Regions from separate parts of the Actinacidiphila sp. bgisy167 genome, predicted to be linked through region 4. Evidence: riboswitches for the same ligand, from Rfam matches in the RefSeq annotation. Region 4 holds a riboswitch; each other region holds the start of a gene.
What was found. Region 4 has a riboswitch for cyclic di-AMP ahead of AC3ET4_RS24660 (M23 family metallopeptidase). Riboswitches for the same ligand answer to the same signal wherever they lie in the genome.

Region 1 (5,167 bases), on a different contig from region 4:
GCCTTCGGCTGATCTCTGGAACACGGCGGCCCGGCACCGGGAGCTCCGGTGCCGGGCCGCTTCCGCGGTGCCGGGTCAGCCGACCGTGCCGGACTTGGCGATCTCGACGCGGGCGCTGGTGGCGCCGGTGCGCGAGCCGAGCGACTCGATCTTCTTGACGACGTCCATGCCCTCGACGACCTCGCCGAAGACCACGTGCTTGCCGTCGAGCCAGTCGGTGACGATCGTGGTGATGAAGAACTGCGAGCCGTTGGTGTTCGGGCCCGCGTTGGCCATGGAGAGCTGGCCAGGCTTGGTGTGCTTGAGCTGGAAGTTCTCGTCGGCGAACTTCTCGCCGTAGATGCTCTTGCCACCGGTGCCGTTGCCGGCGGTGAAGTCGCCTCCCTGGAGCATGAAGTCGGGGATCACGCGGTGGAAGTGCGAGCCCTCGTAACCGAAGCCGTGCTCGCCGGTGGCGAGCTCACGGAAGTTCCGCGCGGTCTTGGGGACCACGTCGTCAAACAGGGTGAACACGATCCGCCCGGCGGGTTCGCCGTCGATCGTGATGTCGAAGAACACGTCGTTGCTGTTCATGCCCCCATTTTCGCATCCGGCGCCCCGGAGTCCCGACGCGGCCCGCGGAAACGGGTTTGACCGGGGCCCGGACGGCACAGCAGCATCCGGTGCATGCCCGAACCCGTGATCCTGGACGGCAGGCACGTCCGCCTGGAGCCGCTGCGCGCCTCCCATACGGACGGCCTGCTGCGCGCCGCCACCGAGTCCCGCGACACCTACGCCTACACCCAGGTGCCGGACGATCACGAGGCGATGGCGCGCTATGTGGAGCAGGCTCTCCAGGAGCAGGCGTCCGGAACCGCGCTTCCCTTCGCCGTGCGGGATGTACGGCGCGACATGCTGGTCGGCTCCACCCGCTTCCTCGACCTCGGCTACTGGACGTCCGACTCCGCCTCCGCGGGCCGCTCCGCGCCCTGCGGCGGCGCGGCGCCGACCGTCGCCGAGATCGGCAGCACGTGGCTCGCCGCCTCCGTCCAGCGCACCCCCTGCAACACCGAGGCGAAGCTGCTGCTCTCCCACGCCTTCGACGTCTGGGGTGTGCTCCGCGTCACCTTGAAGACCGACGCGCGCAACACGCGCTCCCGCACCGCGATCGAGCGGATCGGCGCCCGCTTCGAGGGAATCCGCCGCGCCCATACCCGCGCAGTCGACGGGACCGTCCGCGACAGCGCGTACTACTCGGTCCTCGCCGAGGAGTGGCCCGGCGTCCGCGCCGCGCTCAAGGCCCGCCTTCGCTGAACACGCACCGACGCGTACGGGCCGGCCCCAGCGGGGACCGGCCCGTGCTCGCGGAGAGGCCGACTACGGGATGCGCACACCGGCCTCCGCCGAGAGGCGGTCGACCTCGGCCAGCTCGTCCGCGGTGAGCGGGCCCGCTTCGAGGGCGGCGAGGTTCTGGTCGAGCTGGGTGACGCTGCTCGCGCCGATGAGCACGGAGACGACCCGGGGGTCGCGCAGCACCCAGGTCAGGGCCATCTGCGCCAGGGTCTGGCCGCGCTCCCCGGCGAGCTTGTTGAGCGCGTGCAGGAAGGCGAGCTTGCGTTCGGTCAGGGTGTCGCGCTTGAGGAAGTGTCCGAGCGCCATCCGGGAGTCGGCGGGGACGCCGTCGAGGTAGCGGTCGGTGAGCTGGCCCTGGGCGAGCGGCGAGTAGGCGATGAGGGCGGTGCCGGTGTCGCCGACGGCGTCCAGGACGCCGTCCTCCGGGTCGCGCTGGAGGATGCTGTAGGCGGCCTGGTGGATCAGCAGCGGTGTGCCCAGCTCGCGCAGGATCTCCGTCGCGCGGCGGTGTGCCTCGGCCGGGTAGTTGGAGATGCCGGCGTAGAGGGCCTTGCCCTGCCGTACCGCGGAGTCCAGGGCGCCCATGGTCTCCTCCAGGGGCGTGTCCGGGTCGAAGCGGTGCGAGTAGAAGACGTCCACGTAGTCCAGACCCATGCGGCCCAGGGACTGGTCGAGCGACGACAGAAGGTACTTGCGGCTGCCCCATTCGCCGTACGGACCGGGCCACATGTCGTAACCCGCCTTGGTGGCGATGAAGAGCTCGTCGCGGTACGGGCGGAAGTCCTGGGCGAAGAGCGTGCCGAAGTTCGCCTCGGCCGAGCCGGCGGGCGGGCCGTAGTTGTTGGCCAGGTCGATGTGGACGACCCCGCGGTCGATGGCGCGGCGCAGCACGGCGCGCTGGTTCTCCAGCGGAGACGTGTCGCCGAAGTTGTGCCACAGACCCAGGGACACGACGGGCAGCAGGACCCCGCTGCGCCCGGTCCTGCGGTATTCCATCGAGGCGTAGCGGTCGTCAGCGGCGAGGTAGGGCACGCGAGGGCTCCCAGGCGATGTGAGAAATTGTGCGGGATTGGGAGGCTACGCCGCTCAATCGGTGCTGTCACGTCCGGTTTCGGGGCTTCGAGCGCTGCCGGCCCGCCCTTCTCGCCTCCCTGCGGGGGTGGTTGTGGCGCAGGCCACATCGTGCACCGTTCCGGCGGCGAGCGCGGCGGGAATCGCCGGGCGTCCTCGACGGTTGGCCCCCGAGGGGCGTTGCTCCGGGCGAGCCCTCAGGCGCGGGCGCTCGGGGGCGGGTTGGGCCGCGACGCATCCTCCTTATCGGGCATTGATGCCCTTAATTGGACATATGCGCCTACGGGGCGCCCGGGGAGTGCCGCGGCGTGATGGGTGTCACGCGCCGGACACGCTGCGCAGGCGGCAGGCGACGGGCCGTCCCGGGTGGTCGATCGTTTTCACCCCGCGATATCAGCCGATTACTGTGGGCCAGTCCGTCACCTACGGAGAGCGGACGCTTATCACGTAACGTCACAGAAGCAATTGATCGACTTGCGGTGTGCCGTGAGGCGTGATTCAGCTCCTTGCTCCGGAACTATTCCGTCGTTTAGCTTCCAGACCTCGCAGGACAAATGCCTGCGAGATTCTTCCGGGTGGAACGCCTAGTCCTGCCGCTGCCCGGACGCCGGATGACAAGACCGCACGGCAGGAGCGGGGGACCCAGGTAGTTGCCGTTCCCGTTGGTCTCGGGACGGCTAGGGGTGAAGTCGCAGCGACATGCCTTTATTTGGCGTGCCCATATGCGGCCGGGCATCTCCAGTCCGAACCCGACAGCTTACCTCGCAGGCGTCGGAGAGGAATTCGGCATGCCCGGTAAGGGAAAGCACCGTCGCCCGCGGAACACCCGCATCACCCGAATCAGCGCACTGGCCGGCACCACCGGAGCGGCCGTGGCGCTCCCCATCGTCGGGGCCACCGGCGCCCACGCCGCTCCTGTCGGCGTCTGGGACAAGGTCGCGGCCTGCGAGAGCACCAACAACTGGTCCATCAACACCGGCAACGGCTTCTACGGCGGCCTGCAGTTCACCCAGAGCACCTGGGCCGGCTTCGGCGGCACGAAGTACGCCCCGCGCGCCGACCTCGCGACCAAGGCGCAGCAGATCGCCGTCGCCGAGAAGGTTCTCGCGACCCAGGGCCCGCAGGCCTGGCCCGTGTGCGGCCCCAAGGCCGGTCTGACCAAGGCGATGGCCAACCCGTCGGCCACCCCGCAGAGCGTCGCGGGAGCCGCCGCCAAGCCGGTCGTCAAGGCCGTCAAGTCCGCCCCCGCGAAGAGGGCCGAGGCGCCCAAGAGCGCCGGCGGCTCCTACCGCGTCGTCGGCGGTGACACCCTCTCCAAGATCGCGAAGTCCCAGTCGGTCGAGGGCGGCTGGCAGGAGCTGTACGCGGACAACAAGCCGGTCATCGGCGGCAACCCGAACCTGATCTACCCGGGCCAGGTCCTGTCCCTGGGGGAGAAGGCCACCGCCAAGACCGCGGCGGCGACCGCCAAGGCCGCGAAGGCCGCCCCGGCCGCGGCCCCTGCCGCCAGCGCCTCCGGCTACACCGCCCCCCTCGACCGTGTCACCCTGGGCACCCCTTACCACCGGGCCGGCGCCATGTGGTCCAAGGGCTACCACACCGGCGTCGACTTCATCGCCTCGACCGGCACCAAGGTGAAGTCGATCGCCGCCGGCACCGTGGTCTCCGCGGGCTGGGGCGGTTCGTACGGCAACCAGGTCGTCGTCAGGCACGCCGACGGCCGGTACTCGCAGTACGCCCACCTGTCCGCGCTGTCGGTCTCGGCCGGCCAGCGGGTCTACGCCGGTCAGCAGCTGGGCCTGTCGGGCGCCACCGGCAACGTGACCGGTCCGCACCTGCACTTCGAGATCCGCACCACGCCCGACTTCGGCTCCGACATCGACCCGGTGGCGTACCTGCGCGCCCACGGCGTCACGATCTGACCGGTCCACCGACCGAAACGGTCGACTGACCGGTCGTCATCCGGCGGTATCCGTGCCCTGTTCCCCGTCTCCTGGGGAGCAGGGCACATGCCTTTGGTCTGTGACCGAAAATGGACCGAATATTTTCACCTCTTGTTTCCTCTTGAACGGCTGATCAGTAGCCTCTGTCGCACCTGGCCGTGGATACGGCCGGGCTCCCCGAGTCGCCGAGGAGCTGGAACAGTGATGGAGCGTCCCGCCTGGGCCCCCCAGGGCATCGATCTTTCCGTGCCCAGCGTGTCCCGCATCTACGACTACTATCTGGGCGGCTCCCACAACTTCGAGGTCGACCGGGAGGCCGGGCGGCGAGCCATCGCGGCCTTCCCGGGGCTGCCGAAGATCATGCAGGCCAACCGGGCGTTCATGCGCAGGGCCGTGCGCTTCGCCGTCGACGAGGGCATCACCCAGTTCCTCGACATCGGCTCCGGCATCCCCACCTTCGGCAACGTCCACGAGGTCGCCCAGGCCGCGAGTCCCGGCGCTCATGTCGTCTACGTCGACCACGACCCGGTCGCCGTCGCCCACAGCCGCGCCGTGCTGGAGCGCAGCGAGAACACCGCCGTCGTCGCCGCCGACCTGCGCTCCCCTCACGACATCCTGGACAGCGCGGAAGTGCGCGGGCTCATCGACCTCGACCGGCCGGTCGCCCTGCTGCTCGTCGCGGTCCTGCACTTCCTCGAGGACGCCGACGAACCGGCCAAGGCCGTGGCCGGACTCCGCGACGCCCTCGCCCCCGGCAGCCTGCTGGTCGTCAGCCACGCCTCGGTCGAGGGCGGTCCGCGCAGACCGGAGGAGGGGGAGCA
Region 2 (5,167 bases), on a different contig from region 4:
GAAGAGTGCGCGCATGGGCGCATAGTGGCAGCCTGACACGTGCGTTTTCGCGCGTTACGCGCCTCCTACGGGCGGGCGTGCACCTTTTTTCCAGGACTTCTGACGCGGAGCGCGTCCGCGCCACTACGCTGTGTGCTCGCAGTGGTGCGCGGGGAATGCCGTGAGCAGGAGGACCGCATGGGGAACGCGCGACCAGGTGGGGCGGGTCCGGCGGACGTCGAGGTGGTGCTGGCCAGGGCGCAGAACGCCTTCGACATCGACGACCGCGTCATGGAACGGCTGGCAACCGCGCTGATGGGCTGTACGGAGCTGGCGTCCTTCCGCCAGCGCAAGGGGCCTCCGCGCAGGCTAAGCCGCAGGACGTTGCGGCACACGTTCCTGCTGGCCGACGGCAGCACGCAGCTGCTGTGGGAGATCGAGCACAACACCGGCCCCGGCGGCGACGAACCGGTGTACGAGGTGTACTCGGACCCGGACGCTCTGGCCGTCGCCCAGCACATGATCGACGCGCGCTTCGGTGAGCCCGCCCCGCGGGAGATGGGGGCGGAGACGGAGGGCTGGCCGGCGCGGCCGCCTCAGCAGGCGATGGACCTGGCGCCCGGGCACCGGCAGTACACGGAGAACCACTCGGCCGAGCACGCGTGGCGGGTTCTGCGGCGGGCCGAGAACCCGGACGCGCCCGGCGAGGAACTGCGCAGCCGGCTGGGCTCCGCGGTGGGCCACGACATCGCGTACATCACCGGTCGGCACACCAGGATCGGCACCGGCCGGGTCGCCGGCTGGACGCTGTACGAGCACGCCTTCCTGCTGGCGACCGGGGAGGAGATCAGCCTGTGGGAGGTCGAGCACACGATGACACCCGACGGGCGGCCGATGTGCGAGGTGTACGCCGACGAGACGGCGGCCTGCGACTCCGCGGACCTACGGCTGGAGGCGCTCTGACCGCGTTACCGCTCCGGCCCCGTCGCCGGCCTCGTTCCCGCCGGTCCCCGGCCGCGTTCCGGATTGCGGGCGGGGTGCGTCGAGAGGAGATTGGGCGGTAGGCGTGTCGGCGGGAGGCGGGAGGTTCCCATGCCGGTCCTGACGGAGGTCGAGTTTCCCGGTGTGACGGCCCTGCAGTACGAGGAAGCGAACCACCGCGCGGGGTTCGGGCCCGAGCATCCGCCCTCGGGTCTGCTCGCCCACGCCGCCGTGGTCACCAACGAGGGCCTGCGGCTGGTGAACGTCTGGCAGTCCACTCAGGCGCTCGAGTCCTTCATGGAGATCATGCTGCCGGCCGCCAAGGAGTCGGGCTTCCCGGAGCCGAGCGGGCCGCCGAGGATCTCGGAGCTCTACAACTTCGTCGTGCCCTAGCGTCCCGCAGCGCCTGGCGCTGACGCCCGGCGCTCGCGGGAGTCGGGAGGCGGATGCGGACCGGCGGCCCTGGGTGGCGGGGGGTGTCGCCAGGGCCGCCGGAGTTCGTGCGGTCGTTCACGGTCGACGGCCGGTGAACGCCGTCCGCAGCGCGGTCGGTACTGGGGTGGGTCCGGTGGGCGTTGCTCGCGCGTCGTCCCGTACCGGCCGCTCGCCTCAGACCGTGAGGCCCTTGCCGCGCAGCCAGCCCATCGGGCCGATCGGTTCGCCGCCGCCGGGGCGCACCTCGAAGTGCAGGTGGGGGCCGGTGACATTGCCCGTGGCGCCGACGCGGCCGATGGTGTCACCGGTGTTGACCTTGCCGGAGGTGACGATCATCGAGGAGAGGTGGCAGTACCAGAGCTCGGTGCCGTCGTCGAGGGTCAGGATGATGCGGTAGCCGTACGAGCCGGCCCAGCCGGCCGCGGTGATGGTGCCGCCGTGCACGGCCTTGACGGGGGTGCCGGTGGGGGCGGCGAAGTCCTGGCCTGTGTGGGTGTGGGCCCACAGCGAGCTGGACTCGCCGAAGCCGGCGGTCAGCGAGTACGAGGCGACCGGGAGCACGAAGCTCCTGGCGAGCTCGGCGAGGCGCTGGGCCTCCAGCTTCTTCGCCGCCTCCGCCGCGGCCTTCTTCTTGGCGGCCGCTTCGGCGCGGACCCGCTCCTCCGCGGCGGACTTGGCGGCCTTCGCCGTGGCCTCCTGCAGCGCGGCGGTCCTGGCGGCCCGATCGGCGGCCTGCCGCTGCTGCTGGGCCTGGTCGAGGATGCGGCTGCGCAGCACCTCGCCCGCGTCCGGGGTCAGGGCCTCGGCGACGACGGGCTCGGCTTCGGCGGCGCTGTCGTCGCCGACGAGCGCGCCCACGCCGGGCAGTCGGGACGCGTCGGGCAGGTGGGGCAGGGAGACGGCGAGCGGGTTCTTGCCCTCCGCGGTGGCGGCCCCTCCGACGCCCAGTACGGCCACGGCCGCGACCCCGAAGACAGCGGAACCGCGGCCCAGGGAGCGCTGCTTGGCGACGCGGTGCCGGCCGCGCACGGGGCCGGCGGACTCCTCCGTGGGGTTCCAGGGCTCGGCCTGCGGGCCCTCGTCGGGCGCGTCCTCGTGGAGCGCGCCCTCGTCGAGCGCGCCCTCGGTGCTCCGGGGGACGTCGGCCGCCTGGACGGTGCCGAAGGCCTCGATGTCCTCTGGCCGCGGTCCGGCGGCGGCCGGGGTCGCGGCGGCGGTCGCGGCGTATGTCTCGTACGCCCCGTGCCCGGCTCCGTCGTGCTGTGCGGGGACGGTGTCCTGAGGGGTCGTCGTCTCGGTGGGCGCCGTGGCGAGCCAGCCGGCGGCCATGTTCCACTCGCCGGTGTCCCAGCCGTCGATCGCGTTCTTCGTCGGCGGCGCCTGCTCGGCAGCCGGAGGGTTCCAGCCGGCGGCGATGTTCCACTCGGCGGTGTCCCACTCGGGGTACGCGGAGACGGAACCCTGCTGCTGTCCGGGTATGAGGGCAGGCTCGTTCGACGCCACGCGGGCGCACTCCTTTCCTTCCTTCTCGCCTACCGGGTTAGCTGACGGGTTCGGAGCAGGAAGGTCTCCTACGAGGGCCGCGAAGGCCCCCGATTCACCCCAGGAAGTGGTTCCCCGGTTCCCGCGGACGGGATTCGGCAAGCGCGCGGCGCCGCCCTGTCGGCGGCGGGACGACCGCGCTGCGTTATCGAACGTTAATAGAGGCGCCCGCCAATTCCAAGCCACTCTTGCGACTTCCTGACGGGAATCTATGGGGATAGACGCGACATAACAGGACATCGGGCTGCGACCGCCGTGACCAACGGGAAATGTGAGCGTACGTCAGTCGTTATGCGCAAGAGAGTGCCGCGCTTACGAGGAGTGATGCTCACCCCGGGCCCCGGCCGCCGAGGGCGCGCCCCAGACGGCTGTGGAGGCGCTCCGCCGAGGCGTCGGCGGAGCTGTGCGCGGCGAGCATTCCGTGCACTTCACGCTGCAGGACCCGGGTGAACGTGACGTAGTGCGCGGTCGCCGGACGGGCCCTGGCGGCCTGCAGCGCGCACCACAGCAGGGTCGTGTAACCGGGGGTCGCGGCGGTCGGCCGGGGCGAGGACTCCGAGCCGCGGCGCGTGGGGCGGTCGTAGAACCAGGCGCGCGGGTCGTGAGGATCGTCACAGTCGACGTCCCCGGCTCCGTACGCGGATCGCCGTGCGGGAGCGAAGCCGGCTTGCAGCAGTGCCTCTTGGGCGCTGCGTCCGGTCAGGAAACGGATCAGGTCCGAGGCGTCGCCGGGGCGGTCGCTGGTCGCCGCGACACCCAGGCTCTGCCCGCCGAGGGCCGCGACGCCCGGGAGCCGGGCCACGCCGAAGCGCACACCGGGGGCGAGGGCGGCGTCGAGCCGGTTGTAGGCGTAGGGCCAGTTGCGCATCAGCACACTGCGCCCCTCGGCGAACTGGGCGAGGGTGACCGACTCGTCGGCCTCGAGGGACTGCGGGTTGAGGTTGTTGGCGGCGGCCAGCCGGTTGAGCTCGTCCAGGCCCTCGCGCAGCGCGTCCTCGGTGCCCGTGTAGCGTCCGTCGCCGTCGACGAGTTCGACGCCCGCGGTCCACAGGGCTTCAAGGGTGTTGACGGTCAGGCCCTCGTACGCGCGCAGCTGGGTGGTGTAGGCGGCGTGGCCGAGCGGGCGGACGTCGGCGAGCAGGTCGCCGATCGTGGCGTAGCCGGACAGGTCCGCGGGGCGGCGGCCGGCCTTGGCGAGGTCGTCGGTGCGGTAGTAGAGCAGGCCGACGTCGGTGTTGAAGGGCACCGCGTACGTGCGGCCCTTCCAGCGGCCGGCGTCGGCGGCCTGGCGCAGGAAGTCCCCGTCGACGAGGGCGGGGTCGAGCGGACGCAGCAGCCCGCTGTCGGCGAACTCGGGGATCCAGCTGATGTCGAGATTGACGACGTCGTAGCTGGCGCTGCCGGACTGGAAGGCGCCGATCAGCTCGCTGCGCTGCTCGTCGGAGGCGGAGGGCAGCTCGACGAGCCGGGCGGGCCGGTCCGGGTTGCGGCGGTTCCACTCGTCGATCAGGCCGCGGCGGACGCCGGCTCGCCCGCCGGCGGTGAGGTCGGCGTCGCTGGCGACGACGAGCGGCCGGGAGGGGTCGGGGCGCGGCGGCGGGGCCGGGGCCGCGGTGGGGCCGATGCACGCCCCTGCCGCCAGCATGAGCAGGAAGCCCATGACGCTCCGCCGCCGGCTCCGCGAAGGCACGGCGGGACGCGGCAGCGCCGTGGCGTGCGGGTGCGGACGGGCGCCGCTCGCACCGCGGGGGGCCGGGGCTGTCATGACCCTCCCGTGGTGAGGCGGTCTATGGTCTCCGCGACCCGGTTCGGCAGATCCCGCGTGATCGCGAGGCACGCGCCGCCGTTCTCCGTCACCGCCTTGTTGAAGTGCAGCGAGCAGCCGTAGGCCTCCAGGGAGACCACCAGGACGGGGACGTCCGTGTCCGGCGGCTCCTCGCCGGCGCTGTCCTCGTCGTCGGTGATCAGGACGATCAGGGCGCCGGGGGAATCGGCCAGGGCCCGGGACCATTGGCGCAGGGCGGCGGCCACGGGGGCGTCGCGCTCGACGGAGGCCAGTTCGCGGATCGCGGCGTCCCGCGCGGCCGCGTCGTGCGCCCCGATGTCCAGGAGGGTGCGGCCGGGCACCGCGGCGATGCCGTAGCGGTAACCGGAGGCACGGGCCAGCACGGAGCGCACGAGCGGGATGTTGGCGCGGGAGTGGGAGGAGCTGGAGACGTCGACGGCGAAG
Region 3 (5,167 bases), on a different contig from region 4:
CAGAACCCCGGCCCGCCCGCAGCCCCGTCCCCGCCGTGCCCGGTGTCCGCACCGGCGGCGCGCCGCCACCGGCCGCGCCGGACGCCGACGCGGCCGGAGCGAGCGCGCTAGAGCCTCTCCACCGGCGCGTACCGCAGCAGCAGCACCTTCGGCCGCTCGTCTCCGAAGTCGATGGTGGCCTTGGCCTTCTCCCCGCTGCCGTCGACCGCGACGACCGTGCCGAGCCCGAAGGTGTCGTGCGTGACCCGGTCCCCGACCGCCAGAGAGATGACCGGCCGGTCCTGGGTGCGCCGGGTCGCGAAGCCGGAGGGGCCGCCCTTCGACGGCGAACGCGACAGCATCGAGGCCGCCGCCGACACCGAGGCGGAGGGCGCCGCGGAGGCGCCGGTGCGCTTCCACTCGATGAGCTGCTCGGGGATCTCCTCCAAAAAGCGCGAGGGCGGGTTGTACGAGGGCTGGCCCCAGGCGCTGCGCATGGTGGACCGGGTCACATACAGCCGCTGCCGCGCCCGGGTGATGCCGACGTAGGCGAGCCGCCGCTCCTCCTCCAGCTCCTTGGTCTGGCCGAGCGCGCGCATATGCGGGAAGACCCCGTCCTCCATGCCGGTCAGGAAGACCACGGGGAACTCCAGGCCCTTGGCGGTGTGCAGCGTCATCAGCGTTATGACGCCGCCGCCCTCGTCGTCGTCCGGGATCTGGTCGGAGTCGGCGACCAGCGCGACGCGCTCCAGGAACTCGGCGAGCGTGCCGGGCTCCTCGTCGGTGCGCTCCTGCTCGAACTCCAGGGCCACCGCGGCGAGTTCCTGGAGGTTCTCGATGCGGGTCTCGTCCTGCGGGTCGGTGGATGCCTGCAGCTCCGCCAGATAGCCCGTGCGCTCCAGCACGGCCTCCAGGACGGTGGCGGGGCCGGCGCCGGAGTCCACGACCGTGCGCAGCTCCTCCAGCAGCTCGTTGAACCGCTTGACGGCGTTGACCGAGCGGGCGGCCATGCCGAAGGCCTCGTCGACCCGGCGCAGCGCGGCGGCGAAGGAGATGCGCTCGCGCGCGGCGAGAGCGTCGACCATCGCCTCGGCGCGCTCCCCGATGCCGCGCTTGGGCACGTTCAGGATGCGGCGCAGCGGGACGGTGTCCTCGGGGTTGGCCAGCACGCGCAGGTAGGCCAGGACGTCCCGGACCTCCTTGCGCTCGTAGAAGCGGACCCCGCCGACGACCTTGTAGGGCAGGCCGACGCGGATGAAGACCTCTTCGAAGACACGGGACTGCGCGTTGGTCCGGTAGAAGACGGCGACGTCGCCGGGACGGGCGTCCCCGGCGTCGGTGAGCCGGTCGATCTCGTCGGCGATGAACTGCGCCTCGTCGTGCTCCTGGTCGGCGACATAGCCGGTGATGACCGGGCCCTGCCCGGCTTCGGTCCAGAGGTTCTTCGGCCGGCGGGAGGCGTTGCGCTCGATGACGGCGTTGGCGGCGGTCAGGATGTTCTGGGTGGAGCGGTAGTTCTGCTCCAGCAGGATGGTGCGGGCCTGCGGGTAGTCCTCCTCGAACTGGAGGATGTTGCGGATGGTCGCGCCGCGGAAGGCGTAGATGCTCTGGTCGGCGTCACCGACCACGCACAGCTCGGCGGGCTCCTCGCCCTCGCCCGCGTCCCCGGTGCCGACCAGCTCGCGCACCAGGGTGTACTGGGCGTGGTTGGTGTCCTGGTACTCGTCGACGAGGACGTGCCGGAAGCGGCGCCAGTAGTGCTCGGCCACGTCAGGGAAGGCCTGGAGCAGGTTGACCGTGGTCATGATGATGTCGTCGAAGTCGAGCGCGTTGGCCTCGCGCAGCCGCGACTGGTACATCGCGTAGGCCTCGGCGAGCTTCTTCTCGAAGGCGTTCTCGGCCTGGCCGGCGAAGGTCTCCTCGTCGATGAGCTCGTTCTTGAGGTTGGAGACCTTGGCGCTGAAGGACTTCGGCGGGAACTGCTTGGGGTCCAGGTCCAGGTCGCGGCAGACCAGGGCCATCAGGCGCTTGGAGTCGGCCGCGTCGTAGATCGAGAAGCTGGAGGTGAAGCCGAGCCGCTTGGACTCCCGGCGCAGGATGCGGACGCACGCGCTGTGGAAGGTGGAGACCCACATCACATTGGCGCGCGGGCCGACCAGTTGCCCGACGCGCTCCTTCATCTCCCCGGCCGCCTTGTTGGTGAAGGTGATCGCCAGGATCTGGCCGGGGTGCACCTTGCGGGCGCCCAGCAGGTACGCGATGCGGTGGGTGAGCACCCGGGTCTTGCCGGAGCCCGCGCCGGCGACGATGAGCAGCGGGGAACCGGTGTGCTCGACGGCGGCGCGCTGCTGCTCGTTGAGCCCCTCGAGCAGCGCGGCCGGATCGAGGGCCGGGCGCGGGGCCCCGTCCCGGTAGTACGCGTCCCGGTCGACGGGCGCGTCGAAGCGCCCCTCGAAGAGGTCGTCGGGGACCGTGTCCGGCTCTTCCTCGGGAGGCGGCGGGGGCTCCCCCTCCCTCGGTTCGAGGCCGGCCAGGAAGCTGTCGTCAAAGAGGCTGCTCATCGCCTCCCGAGTCTAGGCCGTGCGGCGGACAGCGTTGCCCGCCTTGCCCGAGCCCGGCCCCCTTGGGCGCGTTGACCGCCGGACACGGCCCCGCGGGCCCGGTCCGCAGCCTCCGGGAACCGTCCGGGGAAGGTGAAGGTCACGAAATGATTGCGGACAATTCGAACACCAGGGTTCCCAGGGGCCCCCGCAGTGACTACCGTGCCGGATCAGGCGGTCCGCTCCAGCGGCGGCGACCGTGCCGTCACGGGCCGCCTCCGCTGAGTCCGGCGACCGCCGGAGCCGGGGACCCGAACGACCTTGGGGTGAATCGGTCCGTACGAGCGCAGTGTGCGCCCGTACGCACCGTAGGGCGGCCTTCCGAAGCCCGAACCCGACAGCTAACCCGGTAGGCGGTCCACGGAAGGAGCCGCCAGACTTGGCGACGCACCGCAAGCCGCGCCCGCATCCGCTGACCGTCCCCGGCCCCCGGGCCGCGGTGGGACTCACGACCGCCGCACTGGCGACCGTCACCCTCTTCGGCGAAAGCGCGAGCGCGGCCCCCGCCTCACCGGACAAGCCCTCGATCACCGAGGTCAAGGCCCAGGTCGACACGCTCCGCCACCAGGCTGAGGCCGCCACCGAGCGCTACAACGGCGCCAAGGAGCAGACACAGCGGCAGCGCGCACGCGCCGACGCGCTGCTGGACCAGGTGGCCCGCAAGACCGAGACGCTGAACGCCGCCCGCCGCACCATCGGCGAGTACGCCGCGGCGCAGTACCGCAGCGGCGGTCTGGACGGCACGGCGACGTTCCTGCTCACTTCCGACCCCCAGGGGTTCCTGGAGCAGGCGCACCTGATGGACCGCCTGTCCGAACAGCAGGAGCACGCGCTGGAGACCTTCCGCTCCGAACAGGCCGAGACGACGGCCAGGCGCGCCGAGGCCGTCGAGAGTTTGCACGAGCTCACCGAGGCGCAGCAGCGGCTGAACGCGGAGAAGACCGCGGTCAAACAGAAGCTCGCCGCGGCGCAGAAGCTGCTGAACAGCCTCACCGCCCAGGAGAAGGCACGGCTGGCGGCGCTGGAGAAGAAGCGCCAGGAGGAGGCGGCCGCGAAGGCCGCGGAGATCGCCGCCAGGGAGAAGGCCGCCAAGGAGGCCGGCTCCTCCACCGGATCCACCGGATCCACCGGATCCACGGGCTCGACGCCACCGGCGTCCGGCAGCTACGCCGCCAAGGCGGCCACGGCGATCGCGTTCGCGCGCGCGCAGCTGGGCAAGCCCTATGTGTACGGGGCCACCGGCCCCAACTCCTACGACTGCTCGGGCCTGACCCAGGCCGCCTGGGGCGCCGCGGGCGTCAAGATCCCCCGTACCACCTACGACCAGGTCGACTTCGGCAGCCGCGTGAGCGCGAGCCAGCTGCAACCCGGTGACCTGGTCTTCTTCTACTCCGACATCACCCATGTCGGCCTCTACATCGGCGGCGGCCAGATGATCCACGCCCCCCACACCGGGAGCGTGGTGAAGATCGCCCCGATCACGGAGATGCCGATCTACGGTTACGCCCGGATGGCCTGAGCCCCCGCCCGGCCGGCCGCGGCCGGGCTCAGGTCCACAGCACCGCGATGAAGATGTTGGCGGTGGTCAGCGCGCCCACGGTGCCGAAGGCCGCCGCCGGCACCTTCTCCTCGTCCCGCTTGACGTAGACCAGGCCGAGGACGACCACCAGGATCGCGAGCTTCACACCGATCTTGATGTTGTTCACCGGCTGGTCGTCGGCCTGGTTGAGGCCGACCAGCAGCGCGCCCGTGACCAGCATGGTCAGCGCGCCGTGCAGCATGCCCGGCACGAAACGGGCCTCGCCGCGGCCCATGGCCTTCATCTGGGTGAGGAAGCCGCCGAGAAGGGCGGCGATGCCGACGATGTGCAGGCCGACGATCAGGTTGATGAGTACGTCCATGGCTCAGGACCCTAGCCAGCCCGTAGCAGCGCCCCGCACCGAGGTCGGACTCTTCCGCGGCATCGATCACGGCCGGACCGCAAGTGACCAGGTCACCCGTCGAACAGCGGTCATCCACGGGCAGTCCGCGGCCGAATCGGACCAGTCCCGCACACTCCCCGGCTCCCCCGCGGCGTCCCGGTTTAGCGTCCTGCCCCAGGTGGCCGATCCCCACTGCCGTGAGGACCCCGTCCTCGGCACGGCCGCCCCCGCCGAAGGTCCGGCGGCGGACGGCGCCCCGTCCGCCCGCCGCCGGACCGCCGGGGGGTGTACGGAACAGCCCGGAAGGAGTCACGGCGCGTGGCGTCGCACAGAAGGCCCAAGGAACGCGGACCCGCAGGCACGACCCTGCGCACCGCCGTCGGTCTCGCCCTGGCGGGCGCGGCAACGGTGACGGTGTTCGGGGAGGCCGGGCACGCGGAGCCCCGGCTGACCACGGACGAGGCCAGGGCCGAGGTGGACCGGCTCTACGAGGAGGCCGAGCAGGCCACCGAGCGGTACAACGGCGCGAAGGAGAAGGCGGACACGGCCACCGAGCGGATCGAGCGGCTCCAGGACGAACTCGCCCGCAGGACCGAACGCCTAGGCGACGCCCGCGACGGCCTCGGCTCCCTCGCCACCGCCCAGTACCGCAGCGGCGGCCTCGAC
Region 4 (5,167 bases):
GGGTGTAGCCCGCGTCGGTGAAGACCTTGATCATCTTCTGGTTGGCCGGGAGGACTTCGGCGACGAAGCGGCGGATGCCCCGCTCCCGGGCCACCGCGGCGATGTGCTCCAGCAGTGCGGAGGCCACGCCGCGGCCCTGGTGCGCGTCCTGGACCAGGAAGGCCACCTCGGCCTCGCCGTCGTCGGTGCGGTCGTAGCGCACGGTCGCGATGAACTCGCCGCCGACCAGGGCCGCCAGGCCGACGCGGTCGCGGTAGTCGTGGTGGGTGAAACGGTGCACGTCCCGGTCGGAGAGCCGGGGGTAGGGCGCGAAGAAGCGGTAGTACTTGGACTCGTCCGAGACCTTCTCGTAGAAGCTCACCAGCCGTTCCGCGTCGTCCGGCGCGATGGGCCGGACGTGGGCGGCCCCACCGTCGCGCAGGACCACGTCCGCCTCCCAGTGGACCGGGTAGTCGCGCTGCGCGTCGGACGGCGTCGTCATGGCCCCAGCGTACGGGCCCCCGTTCGCCGCGGGACGGGTGCGACGATGAGAGGACGGACCGGTGTCCGAGACATGGCAGACTGGTCTAGACCTCCTAGGAACGATCCGAAGGGCAACACCATGGCTGAGCGCCGCGTCACCGTCGGCTGGGCCGAGGGCCTGCACGCACGTCCTGCTTCGATCTTCGTCCGCGCGGCCACCGCCCTGGGCGTGCCCGTCACCATCGCGAAGGCGGACGGCGCCCCCGTCAACGCCGCCTCGATGCTCGCCGTACTGAGCCTGGGTGTGGCCGGCGGCGAGGAGGTCGTGCTCGCTTCCGACGCCGATGGCGCGGACACCGCCCTGGACAGCCTGGCCAAGCTCGTCTCCGAAGGGCTGGACGAGCTTCCCGAGACCGTCTGACACCTCGCGCGGGCGACGGCATACGGCACCCGAGGCGGCCCGGGGGAAATTCGACTGAATTTCCCCCGGGCCGCCTCTCCGTCTTGGTGTTCACATTCCGCGCAGCGCACGCCGCCATACGCAGGAAAGCATTCGGGCGCCATTCTCCGATTCTTATACGGCACTTCTGTTAAATCCGGCCGCTCGAAGTGTGTACGGCGTGTTTCCGATTCCTCACCGGGCCGCGGCGCCGCGGCCCGTGCTCTGCGGACGCCGCAGCCGGTGCTCCGCCGCGGCCCGCTCCACATGGGCCGCCGTCAGCCGCCGGGCCCGCTCGGCGTCGCCACGCGCCACGGCGTCCACGAGCGCGCCGTGCTCCTCCCACGACTCCACGGCGCGCCCTGGGTTGTCCACCGCGTACACCCAGGCGATCTTGTGCCGCAGCTGGGTCAGCAGCGCCACCAGGGTAGGGCTGCCGGAGGCCTGGGCCAGCGTCTCGTGGAACCAGCCGTCCAGCGCGGGCAGATCCGACAACTGCCGCCGCAGCGCACGCTCCTGCCCCAGCCGGACGAGTCCGCGCAGCACCTTCACATGCGATTCGGTACGCCGCTGCGCCGCTCGCGCGACGCCCAGCGGCTCCAGCAGGGCCCGGATGTCCAGCAGGTCGGCGGCCTCCTGCTCGGTCGGCTCGGCGACGGACGCCCCGGCGTGCCGGCGGGTCTGCACGAAGCCCTCGGACTCCAGGGTGCGCAGCGCCTCGCGCACCGGCACCCGGGACACCCCGTAGCGCTTGGCCAACTGCTCCTCGGTCAGCCGGCTCCCCGGTGCGAAGAACCCGCTGACGATGTCCTCACGGATCGCCGTACACACCGTCCGGGTCGAAATCCGGGGGCTTGCACCGCCGGTCCCGTTCACGTCCGACCCCATATCGCAGGTTCCTTTCGGTGCGCGCCGACGTCCCTTAATCCCCGTGCAACGGCGGAGTCGGCCTTTCTGCCGAGACTCTATTCCAGAACGGCGCCGGTACCGATGGCCGCCCTGAATTCATGGCGTATTTTTGGACACATCGGCGGCCGGCGGAACCGGTATGGCGAAGGCCCCGGCGGGGGAACCGGGGCCTTCGTGTGGGGGGAGGGGGATGGCTCAGATGCGGACGCCCTTGGAGCGCAGATACGCCAGCGGATCCACGTCGGAACCGTAGGACGGGGCCCTGCGGGCCTCGAAGTGCAGGTGCGGCCCGGTGACGTTGCCGGTGGCGCCCGACAGGCCGATCTGCTGGCCCGCGAAGACCCGCTGGCCCACGGACACGCGCAGCGACGAAAGGTGGCCGTACTGGGTGTACATGCCGTCCGCGTGGCGGATGACGACGTTGTTGCCGTACGAGCCGCCCCAGCCGGCCTCGACGACGGTGCCCGCACCGGCGGCGTGCACGGGAGTGCCGACGGGGACCACGAAGTCCACGCCGGTGTGGTGGCCGGAGGACCACAGGCCGCTGGCCGCGTGATAGGGGGTGCCGATAGCTCCGGCGACCGGCAGCATCCAGCCGCCAAGGGTGCCGCGGCCCGACGCGGCGCTGCGCGACGCGTGCCGCGCGGCGCGCTCCCGTGCCGCCTTGGCCGCGGCCTCCTTGGCAGCCCGCACGCGAGCGGCCCGCTCGGCCTGTACGACCTGGGCGTCGTGGCGCTTCTGCGCGACCACGGCGGCCCGGTGCTGGGCCGACGCCTGGTCGGCGAGCTGGGTGGCGAGGTCCCCGGCGACAGCGGCGCAGCGGGCGAAGGCCGAACCCTCGGTCCCGGCGTCGGCGGCCGCGGCGGGCCCGACGAACGCACCGGTGGTGGCGGTGGTCAGCGCGGCGGCGCCGGCCAGGGCGGAGCGTATGGAGATCGACGCCATGGGCAGGCGGAATCCTTTCCTTCCTTCTCGCCTACCGGGTTAGCTGACGGGTTCGGAGCAGGAAGGTCTCCTACGGACGGCGCGGGCCGCCCGATTCACCCCAGGGACGACACAGGTGGGTCCCCGGCTCCCCAGGCTCACGCCCGACGGGGACTCGGCGATCGTTGCTCCGGTGCCGCGGGAGGCGGCTGCTTCCGCCGGGCAACCCGAGGACGTTATCCGGGCGTTGCTCCCGACTCCAAAAAAATCCGGCGATGTGTGCGACATGCCACACCGGACGTCAACCGATCACAACCGGTCGCAACCGTCCGCAATGCCGCCTCATCCCGCTCCTCACGCTCCTCGGAGGCCGGCTCCCCGGGAGGCAGCAGCGCCCTCGGGGAGCGTTCTCGCGAAGCGCCGGCCCGGCGGCGACCGCGCGAGGCAGTCATGTGACCGCTGCCACAGGAGCGGCGTGGCCGTCCGGGCCCGGCGGCGGCGCCTTGTGCGTACGGTCACGGGATGACCACGACACCAGCGGCGGTCACCGACGCCGCCCGCGCCGCCGAGGACTTCCTGCGCGCCTTCCACGACCGGATGCCCGGCCTGCAGTCGAAGGGGACCGAGGCCGCCCCCACCCGCGACGGCCGGACCGGTTACGAGGTGCTGGCCGAGCGCGTCGCGGGCGCCCGGCGGGTCCTGGACCTCGGCTGCGCGGACGGCGCCCTGCTGGAACTGCTCGCCGGGCGCGGCGCCGAAACGGCGGCGTCGACCTGTCGGAGGGCGAGCTCACCCTCGCCCGCCGTCGGCCCGGGCTGGCCGGCGCCGTCCTGCGGCAGGGCCGTGCCCAGGAGCTGCCCTTCGCCGACGCCTCGTTCGACGCCGTGGTCAGCCACATGGCCCTGATGCTGATGGCGGACCCCGACCAGGTGGCTGCCGAGGCGGCGCGGGTGCTCGCACCGGGCGGCACCTTCGCGGTCGCCGTCGGCGGCGGGCCCGTCCCCGGCGAGGCCGTGGAGCTCTTCCTGGACGTGGCTCGGCCGTTCTGGGCGGCGGCGCCGGAGCGGCGCATCCCGCGGCTGGGCGACCGCAGGACACGGACCCGGGAGGGGCTCGACGGGCTCCTCGCGCCGCTCGGTTTCGCGCCACTGTCCTGGGAGACGGTCGTCATCGGCATGGACGGGACACCGGAGGAGGTCTGGTCGAGCCTCACCGGGGTCTTCTACGACATGGAGGCGCTGGACGAGGAGCGGACCGCGGAGCTGCGCGCCCTTTTCCTGGACCGGGTCGCGGGCCTGACCGGAGCCGGCGGACGCGTTCCGTGCGGCACGCGCATCAACGTGGCGACGGCCCGGCTGGCCCGCTGAACGGGTACGGGCGCGCCGCGGCCCCGGGCGCCGCGAGGGCGCCCGGGGCCGCGGCTGGCAGGTCCGTCAGTTGCCCGTGACGACCTCGACCGGGCCGATGCCCAGCTCGCGGACCGGGTCCGCGATGACGGAGGCGTCGCCGACCAGGACGACCACGAGCCGGTCCAGCGGGAAGGCGTTGACGGCCGCGGCCGTCGCCTCGACCGTGCCGGTGGCGGCCAGGCGCTCGTAGAGCCGCGCCTGGAAGTCGTCCGGCAGGGACTGCTCGACCTGGTCGGCGTAGGTGCCGGCCACCGCCGAGGCGGTCTCGTAGCGCAGCGGGGCGACGCCCACCAGGTTCTGCACGGCGGCGTCGCGCTCCTCGTCGGTCAGGCCCTGCGCCGCCAGGGTGCGCAGCACCTGCCAGGTGTCGGCCAGCGCGGGCGCGGTGACGTCGGTCGCCACGGACCCGGTGATGCCGAGCAGCGAGACGCCGGTGCCTTCCGGCGTGGAGAGCAGCACCTGCCCGAAGGCCCGGACACCGTAGGTGTAGCCCTTCTCCTCGCGCAGGACGCGGTCCAGGCGCGAGGTCAGCGTGCCGCCGAGGCAGTACGTGCCGAGCACCTGGGCGGCCCACACCGGGTCGTGGCGGTCCGCCCCGGCGCGGCCGATGAGCACCTGGGTCTGGACGGACCCGGGCCGGTCGACGATCACGACGCGCGCGGCGTCGTCCGCGGTGATCGCGGGCAGCGGGCGGCGCTCGGCGGGCTTGCCGCTCCACTCCCCCAGCGTGCTCTCCAGCAGCGACTCCAGATCGATCCCGGTGAGGTCGCCGACCACGACGGCCGTCGAGGTGGACGGCCGGACGTGCGCGTCGTAGAAGGCGCGGACGGCGGCCGCGTCGATGCGCGCGACCGTCTCCTCGGTGCCCTGGCGCGGCCGGGAGCAGCGCAGTTCCGCGGGGAAGAGCTCCTTGGACAGCGCCATGGCGGCGCGCCGCGCGGGGTTGGCCAGCTCGTGCGGGATCTCGTCGAGGCGGTTGCGCACCAGCCGCTCGATCTCGCCGTCCGGGAACGCCGGGGCGCGC

Region 1: another riboswitch for cyclic di-AMP. It lies ahead of AC3ET4_RS14295 (transglycosylase family protein); the one in region 4 lies ahead of AC3ET4_RS24660 (M23 family metallopeptidase).
Region 2: another riboswitch for cyclic di-AMP. It lies ahead of AC3ET4_RS15780 (M23 family metallopeptidase); the one in region 4 lies ahead of AC3ET4_RS24660 (M23 family metallopeptidase).
Region 3: another riboswitch for cyclic di-AMP. It lies ahead of AC3ET4_RS17765 (C40 family peptidase); the one in region 4 lies ahead of AC3ET4_RS24660 (M23 family metallopeptidase).

What each region holds. Positions count from the first base shown of each region.
Region 1 is NZ_JBYIQP010000029.1:51,294-56,460, reverse strand. Features, by position in the region: gene AC3ET4_RS14315 (phospholipase) at 1-12, shown strand, start outside; gene AC3ET4_RS14310 (peptidylprolyl isomerase) at 76-573, opposite strand; gene AC3ET4_RS14305 (GNAT family N-acetyltransferase) at 667-1,293, shown strand; gene AC3ET4_RS14300 (aldo/keto reductase) at 1,357-2,364, opposite strand; cyclic di-AMP (ydaO/yuaA leader) riboswitch at 2,999-3,189, shown strand; gene AC3ET4_RS14295 (transglycosylase family protein) at 3,192-4,325, shown strand; gene AC3ET4_RS14290 (SAM-dependent methyltransferase) at 4,551-5,167, shown strand, end outside.
Region 2 is NZ_JBYIQP010000034.1:53,886-59,052, reverse strand. Features, by position in the region: gene AC3ET4_RS15795 (PfkB family carbohydrate kinase) at 1-15, opposite strand, end outside; gene AC3ET4_RS15790 (DUF6227 family protein) at 178-942, shown strand; gene AC3ET4_RS15785 (hypothetical protein) at 1,072-1,353, shown strand; gene AC3ET4_RS15780 (M23 family metallopeptidase) at 1,570-2,724, opposite strand; cyclic di-AMP (ydaO/yuaA leader) riboswitch at 2,910-3,048, opposite strand; gene AC3ET4_RS15775 (extracellular solute-binding protein) at 3,266-4,597, opposite strand; gene AC3ET4_RS15770 (caspase, EACC1-associated type) at 4,699-5,167, opposite strand, start outside.
Region 3 is NZ_JBYIQP010000043.1:16,678-21,844, reverse strand. Features, by position in the region: gene pcrA (DNA helicase PcrA) at 108-2,540, opposite strand; cyclic di-AMP (ydaO/yuaA leader) riboswitch at 2,789-2,950, shown strand; gene AC3ET4_RS17765 (C40 family peptidase) at 2,959-4,098, shown strand; gene AC3ET4_RS17760 (hypothetical protein) at 4,127-4,480, opposite strand; gene AC3ET4_RS17755 (C40 family peptidase) at 4,820-5,167, shown strand, end outside.
Region 4 is NZ_JBYIQP010000078.1:23,939-29,105, forward strand. Features, by position in the region: gene AC3ET4_RS24645 (bifunctional acetate--CoA ligase family protein/GNAT family N-acetyltransferase) at 1-481, opposite strand, end outside; gene AC3ET4_RS24650 (HPr family phosphocarrier protein) at 602-883, shown strand; gene AC3ET4_RS24655 (GntR family transcriptional regulator) at 1,097-1,789, opposite strand; gene AC3ET4_RS24660 (M23 family metallopeptidase) at 2,006-2,755, opposite strand; cyclic di-AMP (ydaO/yuaA leader) riboswitch at 2,770-2,925, opposite strand; gene AC3ET4_RS24665 (class I SAM-dependent methyltransferase) at 3,010-4,101, shown strand; gene AC3ET4_RS24670 (M16 family metallopeptidase) at 4,168-5,167, opposite strand, start outside.